DNA from 2 places in the Nonomuraea antimicrobica genome. Region 2 is predicted to be linked to the other one. Evidence: riboswitches for the same ligand, from Rfam matches in the RefSeq annotation. Region 2 holds a riboswitch; the other holds the start of a gene.
The links. A riboswitch is a leader RNA that binds a small molecule or an ion and turns the genes downstream of it on or off. The one in region 2 is predicted to bind glycine.
Positions count from the first base shown of each region.

Region 1 (3,877 bases), on a different contig from region 2:
TACGTTGAAGTGCAGTAGCCAGTCAACAGAAGCGATGATCGAAGAGCTGTGCCGGGTGACCGGTCAGGAATACGGAGCAGCCCGTGTTGCAGATGGAGGTCGTGGGCGTTCGAGTAGAAATGCCCACAAATCAGCCGATCGTCTTGCTCAAGGAGGCTCACGGGGAGCGGTTCCTTCCTATATGGATTGGCATGACAGAGGCCACGGCCATCGCCCTGGCCCAGGCTGAGGAGCCGCCGCCGAGGCCGCTGACGCACGATCTCTTCCGAGACGTGCTGAGCGCGCTGGGTGTCGGCTTGCGCGCGGTCAACATCGTCGCCCTGCGCGACGGCATCTTCTTCGCCGATCTGGTGTTCTCCAACGGGGTCGAGGTGAGCGCGCGGCCGTCCGACTCGATCGCGCTCGCCCTGCGCACCGGGGCGCGCATCTTCGCCAGCGAAGAGGTCGTCCAGGAGGCCGGGGTGATCATCCCCGACGACCAGGAGGACGAGGTGGAGAAGTTCAGGGAGTTCCTTGACACGATCACTCCCGAAGACTTCGGCAGGGCGGGGTAGGTATTTCAGTGCATTTACGCTTCACGACGCGCCGAGCCGGATCGTTGACTGAGCATGGTCACGGTCCTACGGTGCAAGTGAAACCCGTGGTCGCCCTTTACGAACCCCCAGATCAGGCCGCGGGATGAGAGAAAGCCGGAGGTCCGCGTGGCGGTCAGCAGCGGCGAGGGAAAGACGGCCGGCCAGGAAGATCCGGTGCGGCGCGAGAGCGCGCGGCAGCGTGCCGGGGAGCAGGGTCTGCTCTTCGACGAGCAGCCAGCGGCGGTGCCGGACGACATCGGCTACCGCGGGCCGACGGCCTGTGCGGCGGCCGGCATCACCTACAGGCAGCTCGACTACTGGGCGCGCACGGGCCTGGTGGAGCCCACGATAAGAGCCGCCCACGGCTCCGGCTCCCAGCGGCTCTACAGCTTCCGCGACATCCTGGTGCTCAAGGTCGTCAAGCGGCTGCTCGACACCGGGGTGTCCCTGCAGCAGATCCGTACGGCCGTCCAGCACCTGCGTGACCGCGGGGTCGCCGACCTCGCGCAGATCACGCTCATGAGCGACGGCGTCAGCGTCTACGAGTGCACCTCGGCCGACGAGGTGATCGACCTGCTCCAGGGCGGCCAGGGCGTGTTCGGCATCGCGCTCGGGCGGGTCTGGCGCGAGGTCGAGGGCTCCCTCGCGGAGCTGCCGGGGGAACGCGCGGCGGTCGAGGACACCGTCCCGGCCGACCATCCCGCTGACGAGCTCGCCCGTCGCCGCCGCGCCCGGCGCATCGGCTAGGCGCCTCCGACCCTCTTCGACGGCCCCTCCCGCGCCTGGACGGGGCCTCGCGCCCGGGGCGCCGCCGCCCCCGTAGGCGCCTTCCGCACCGGCGCCGAGCGCCTCACCGGCCTCCATGCCACGTCACATGGCACAGCCCGGCCGTACAGGGCACAGCCCGGCCACACCTGGCGCAGCCCGGCCACCGCGAAACTCCCGCCACCCCGGCCGCACCCGCCACACCGCGCTCCCATGACCCACGGCTCTTGAGGGCCCGCCCGAGGCGGGCCGCGTCCGTCGCTCCGGAGCGCCTGACGGGTTTCGTGCCCGTGACCTCCGCCTCACGGCAAAGACTTTGCGACGTGCGGAAGGGGGCATGCGGTGCGGTGAGCGGCAATCGCGGCTTACCGTAGTAATCTAGGACAGCAAGGCTGACGACCCCGTGCGGGAGAGTCCCCGGGCCCCCAGGGCGCCGGGGCGCCGAAGGAGCAACCCTCCCCGGAATCTCTCAGGCATCTGTACCGCTCGGGCGAGGCAACTCTGGAAAGCAGGCGCGCCCGCCAGGCGTGCCTCACCGACGGTGCAAGCCCTACCGCGGGGTGAAGCTCTCAGGTCGCGGCACCGTGCACATCGCGGGCCCGCGCTGACAGAGGGGGAGATCCGGCACTCGCCCGCGCCCTGGCGCCGGTCTCCATAAGCCTCGGGAGGCACACCCCATGACCGATCTGTCAGCTCCGCCGTTCTCGTCCAGGCACATCGGGCCGTCGGAGTCCGAGCAGCAGCGCATGCTCGAGGCCGTCGGCTTCGAATCCGTCGCGGACCTGGTGGCGGTGGCCGTGCCCGAGGCCATCAGGGCCAAGGACCGGCTCCGGCTGCCCGCCGCGATCGGCGAGGCCGAGGCCATCGCCGAGCTGCGCGCGCTGGCCGGGCGCAACCGGGTGCTCACCTCCATGATCGGCCTGGGCTATCACGACACCGTGACGCCCGCCGTCATCCGGCGCAACCTGCTGGAGAACCCGGGCTGGTACACCGCCTACACCCCGTACCAGCCGGAGATCTCGCAGGGCCGCCTCGAGGCGCTGCTGAACTTCCAGACCGTCGTCTCCGACCTGACCGGCCTGCCCGTGGCGGGCGCGTCCCTGCTGGACGAGGGCACGGCCGCGGCCGAGGCCATGACGCTGGCCCACCGGGCCGGCCGGTCGAAGAGCGACGTGTTCGTGGTGGACGCCGACGCGCTGCCCCAGACCAAGGCCGTGCTCGCCACCAGGGCCGAGCCGCTCGGCATCCGGCTCGTGGAGCACTCGCTCGACGGGGACCTGCCCGAGTGCTTCGGCCTGCTCGTGCAGTACCCGGGCGCGTCCGGGCGGCTGCGCGACTTCCGCGCCGTGGCCGCTGCCGCCCATGAGGCCGGGGCGCTCGTCGTGGCCGCCGCCGACCTGCTGGCCCTGACGCTGGTGGCCGCCCCCGGCGAGCTGGGCGCCGACATCGCGATCGGGTCCTCGCAGCGGTTCGGGGTGCCCTTCGGGTACGGCGGGCCGCACGCGGCGTTCATGTCCGTGCGGGAGGGGCTGCAGCGCCAGCTCCCCGGCCGCCTGGTGGGCGTGTCGGTGGACGCCGACGGCGACCCCGCCTACCGCCTGGCCCTGCAGACCCGCGAGCAGCACATCCGCCGCGAGAAGGCCACCAGCAACATCTGTACCGCGCAGGTCCTGCTGGCCGTCATCGCCAGCATGTACGCCGTCTACCACGGCCCCGACGGCCTGCGCCGCATCGCCCACCGCGTGCACCGCCACGCCACCGCCCTGGCCGAAGGGCTGCGCGGCGCGGGCGTGGAGGTCGTGCACGGCGAGTTCTTCGACACCGTGCTGGCCCGCGTGCCCGGCCGGGCCGCCGAGGTCGTCGCCGCCGCCGTCGAGCGGGGCGTCAACCTGTGGCAGGTGGACGCCGACCACGTCTCCGTCGCCTGCGACGAGAAGACCGGCGCCGCCGAGGTGGCCAAGGTGTGGGCCGCCTTCGGGGTGATCGGCGGCGGCGAGGTCGACGCGGGGAACGCCCCCGACGCGCTGCCCGGCACGCTGCGGCGCGAGAGCGCGTACCTGACCCACCCGGTCTTCCACAGCCACCGCTCCGAGACCGCGATGCTGCGTTACCTGCGCAAACTGCAGGACAAGGACATCGCGCTCGACCGTTCGATGATCCCGCTCGGCTCCTGCACGATGAAGCTGAACGCGACCACCGAGATGGAGCCGATCACCTGGCCCGAGTTCGCGGCCATCCACCCGTACGCGCCGGCCGACCAGGCCGAGGGCTACCGCGACCTGATCGGCACGCTGGAGAGCTGGCTGGCCGAGGTGACCGGCTACGATGCCGTCTCCATCCAGCCGAACGCGGGCTCGCAGGGCGAGTTCGCCGGGCTGCTGGCCATCCGCGCCTACCACCGCGCCAACGGCGACGAGGGACGCGACGTGTGCCTCATCCCGTCCTCCGCCCACGGCACGAACGCCGCCAGCGCCGTCATGGCCGGCATGCGCGTCGTGGTCGTGGCCTGCGACGACGACGGCAACGTGGACCTGGCC
Region 1 covers NZ_BAAAZP010000144.1:40,030-43,906, forward strand. Annotated here, with positions in the region: gene ABD844_RS35780 (bifunctional nuclease family protein) at 84-554, shown strand; gene ABD844_RS35785 (MerR family transcriptional regulator) at 702-1,322, shown strand; glycine riboswitch at 1,737-1,835, shown strand; gene gcvP (aminomethyl-transferring glycine dehydrogenase) at 2,018-3,877, shown strand, end outside.
Region 1: linked by a shared signal. The riboswitch ahead of gcvP (aminomethyl-transferring glycine dehydrogenase) and the one ahead of gcvT (glycine cleavage system aminomethyltransferase GcvT) in region 2 are both predicted to bind glycine.

Region 2 (3,877 bases):
GTGGGGGCGGTGACGATGCGGCCACCGGCGGCGTTCTCCTCGTTGACCGCCAGCGCGAACAGCGTCACCCAGTCGATGGCCTGCAACGGGTCCTTCTCGGCCGGCTCCGACTGCAGGCGGCGGTGGAGCTGGTTGGCGCGGCGCTTGACCTTCAGGCCGCCGGGGAGCACGCCCTCCTTGGAGATGCCGCGGCGTACGCACTCGGACATGACCTGCCACAGGTGCAGCAGGCCCGCGCGGATCTCGGCCTCGGTGCGGCCGAACGCCCGCTCGTTCTCCAGCATCAGCGCGGAGATCGACAGACCGGTGTTCGAGCAGTGCTTGAGCAGCTCCTCGCCGGTGGTGAAGGGGTAGGGGAGAACGGTGTCGTCAGGCTTGATGCGGTCGGCGCCGGTGGCCTTCTCGTCCACGACGAAACCGCCGCCGACCGAGAAGTAGACCTTCTCCCGCAGGCGCTCGCCGGAGGCGTCGTAGGCGGTGAAGCGCATGCCGTTCGGGTGCTCGGGGAGCGAGATCTTGCGTTCGAAGACGAGGTGCTCGCCGACGACGAAGGGGATCTCGTGCGTGCCGTAGAGCTTGACGGTGCCCGACTCGCGCATGGCGGCGACGCGGGCGTCCACGGTGTCGACGTCCACCAGCTCGGGCTTCTCGCCGGACAGGCCGAGCAGCACGGCCTTGTCGCTGCCGTGGCCCTTGCCGGTCAGGCCGAGTGAGCCGTACAGGATGGCCTCGACGTGCGCCACCCGGTCGAGCAGGCCGTCGTGGTGCAGTCCGCGGGCGAACTTGTGCGCGGCGGCCATCGGGCCGCCCGTGTGGGAGCTGGACGGGCCGATGCCGATCTTGAAGAGGTCGAAGACGCTGATCGCCATTGATGGGCGCCTTTCAGGCAGGGCCGGGGCCCGGATCACGGGCCCCGGCGCAAAAGGGTCAGGAGCCGTCCGAGGTGAAGGCGGCGTACTCCTCGGGCGTGAGCAGGTCGCCGGGGTCGCCCTCCACGCGTACCCTGAACATCCAGCCGTCGCCGTACGGGTCGCTGTTGGCCAGGCTGGGATCGTCAACTACGGCCTGGTTGACCTCGACGACCTCGCCGCCGACGGGCGTGTAGATCTCACTCACCGACTTGGTGGACTCCACCTCGCCGACCGAGTCACCCGACTCGACGTTCGAGCCGACGTCGGGGAGCTGCACAAAGACGACGTCACCAAGGGATTCGGCGGCGAAGGCCGTGATGCCGATGGTCACGGTGACGCTGTCCTCGACACCGCGTACCCACTCGTGCTCCTTGGTGTAGCTCAGGTCGTCAGGGATGTTGCTCACTTGTTCCTCCTGTAAAAGGGCAGCTCGACCAGGTCCATAGGCTCTTGGCTGCCCCGGATGTCCACGGCCAGGCCTGATTCGGCGCCGGTGTCGACGTAGGCCATGGCAATGGGCTTCCCCAGGGTCTGGGAAGGCGCACCGCTGGTGACCTCGCCGACGACGACGCCGTCTTTGGTCACCGGGTAGCCGTGGCGCGGCACCCGGCGGCCCCGCGCGACCAGGCCGACGAGCCGGCGCCGTGGCCGGTCGTCCTTGACCGCCTCCAGCGCCGCCCTGCCGACGAAGTCGCCGGGCTTGTCGAATTTCACCACTCTGCCCAGCCCCGCGTCGAACGGGGTGAGCCGCGCGCTCAGCTCGTTGCCGTACAGCGGCATGCCGGCCTCCAGCCGGAGCGTGTCGCGGCTGGACAGGCCCGCCGGCTTGAGCCCGTACGGCTCGCCGGCCGCCACGAGCGCGTGCCAGAGCGGCACCGCGTCCTGGTTGGCGACGAACAGCTCGAACCCGTCCTCGCCGGTGTAGCCGGTGCGGGCGATGAGCGCCTGCCGTCCGTCCACCAGGCCGGGCAGGCCCGCGTAGTACTTGAGGCCGTCGAGGTCGGCGTCGGTGAGCGTGGCGAGGATCTCCTGGGCGCGGGGCCCCTGGACGGCGATCAGCGCGTACTGCTCGGAGCGGTCCTCGACCACCACGTCGTACGCCTTCGCGCGGTTCGTCAGCTCGGTCCCGACCTTCTCGTAGTTCGAGGCGTTCGCCACGACCATGTACTCGTCGTCCCCGAGCCGGTAGACGATGAGGTCGTCGAGCACCCCGCCCCGCTCGTCGACGATCATGGTGTAGCGGGCCCGCCCGGGAGCGAGTGCCGACAGGTGTCCGACCAGGGCGTAGTCGAGCGCCTCGCCGGCCTGCGGCCCGGTCAGGAAGATCTCGCCCATGTGGGAGAGGTCGAACAGCCCGGCCGCCTCGCGGACGGCCCTGTGCTCCGCGGACTCGCTGCCGTAGCGGAGCGGCATGAGCCATCCCGCGAAGTCGGTGAGCGTGGCGCCGAGGCTCTCGTGAACGTCGCGTAGCGGTGTCGGTCTGGACATTTGTCGCACCTCAGGACAGGAGTGGATGCCAGCATCCTCCCCCTCTGTCATCGGTGCCTGAGAGCTTCGCCCGACTTTTGCCGGACTTTCACCTTCGGCGAGGCCGCCAGGGACCTGCTTTCCAGAGACACCGTGGCCGTGCGGTCCTTTGCCTTGAGAGGTTCGCGGGGAGGGCTTGCTCCTTCAGGGGCCCTGACCGGCTGTCAGGGCTCTCTCCCGCACGGTTTCGCCGGTGATGTCCGCCAGCCTAGTGCCGTTACGGGGCTCTTGTCGCGTCGCGCGGCCGCTCGGTGGCTCCGTGCGCGGGACGGTCAGCAGGCCCTGACGAGAGCCTCGAACAGCGCGTGGTCCTCAGCCGCCTCCGGATGCCACTGCACCGCCATCGTGAACGGGCCGGGGGAGCCCGGCTCCACGGCCTCGATCGTGCCGTCGGCGGTGGTGGCCGTGACGGTCAGGCCGGGGGCGAGGCGGTCGACGGCCTGGTGGTGGTAGTGGGGCACGGTCACCGGGTCCGCGCCCAGCGCCTCGGCCAGGCGGGTGCCGGGGACGGGGACGATCGGCAGATCGCCGAATTGGCCGGGGCCCGGGCAGTGGCCGGTGTGCCCGACCACGTCGGGAAGGTGCTGGTGGAGGGTCCCGCCGAGGGCCACGTTGAGCACCTGGAGGCCGCGGCAGATGCCCAGGTAGGGCAGGCCGCCGTCGAGGGCCGTCGCGAGCAGCGAGAATTCGGCCTCATCGCGAAATTTGCGGATATAGCCGGTTTGCTCTTGTGGCTCCGCGCCGTACCTGGCCGGGTCGATGTCGCCGCCGCCGGCCAGGATGAGCCCGTCGAGACCCCGTACGACCGAGGCGGGCTCGCCCGCCGGAGGCAGCAGGACCGGCTGCCCGCCGGCCCGTACGACCTGCTCCACGTACGCGTACGGCAGCAGCGCGGCGGTCGTGTCCCGCCACACCGTGAACGTGGCGGACTCGACGTAACACGTGATGCCGATGACCGGACGCCGCATCGCGACCCCCTCTACAGCGGCGTGACGTAGGCGCCGGAGATGCCGCCGTCCACCAGGAACTCGCTGGCCGTGATGAACGAGGCGTCGTCGCTGGCCAGGAACGCCACCGCGGCCGCGATCTCCGACGCCTCGGCGAAGCGGCCCACCGGCACGTGCACCAGCCGCCGCTGCGCCCGCTCCGGGTCCTTGGCGAACAGTTCGCGCAGCAGCGGCGTGTTCACCGGTCCCGGGCACAGCGCGTTGACCCGGATGCCCTCCCTGGCGAACTGCACGCCCAGCTCCCGCGACATCGCCAGCACCCCGCCCTTGGAGGCGGTGTAGGAAATCTGCGAGGTCGCCGACCCCAGCACGGCCACGAAGGACGCGGTGTTGATGATCGAGCCCTTGCCCTGGCGGCGCATGTACGGGATCACGTGCTTGCAGCACAGGTAGACGCTGGTGAGGTTCACCTCCTGGACGCGGCGCCAGGCG
Region 2 covers NZ_BAAAZP010000103.1:60,733-64,609, reverse strand. Annotated here, with positions in the region: gene ABD844_RS29890 (L-serine ammonia-lyase) at 1-869, opposite strand, end outside; gene gcvH (glycine cleavage system protein GcvH) at 928-1,317, opposite strand; gene gcvT (glycine cleavage system aminomethyltransferase GcvT) at 1,314-2,399, opposite strand; glycine riboswitch at 2,442-2,526, opposite strand; glycine riboswitch at 2,531-2,628, opposite strand; gene ABD844_RS29875 (gamma-glutamyl-gamma-aminobutyrate hydrolase family protein) at 2,711-3,406, opposite strand; gene ABD844_RS29870 (3-oxoacyl-ACP reductase) at 3,418-3,877, opposite strand, start outside.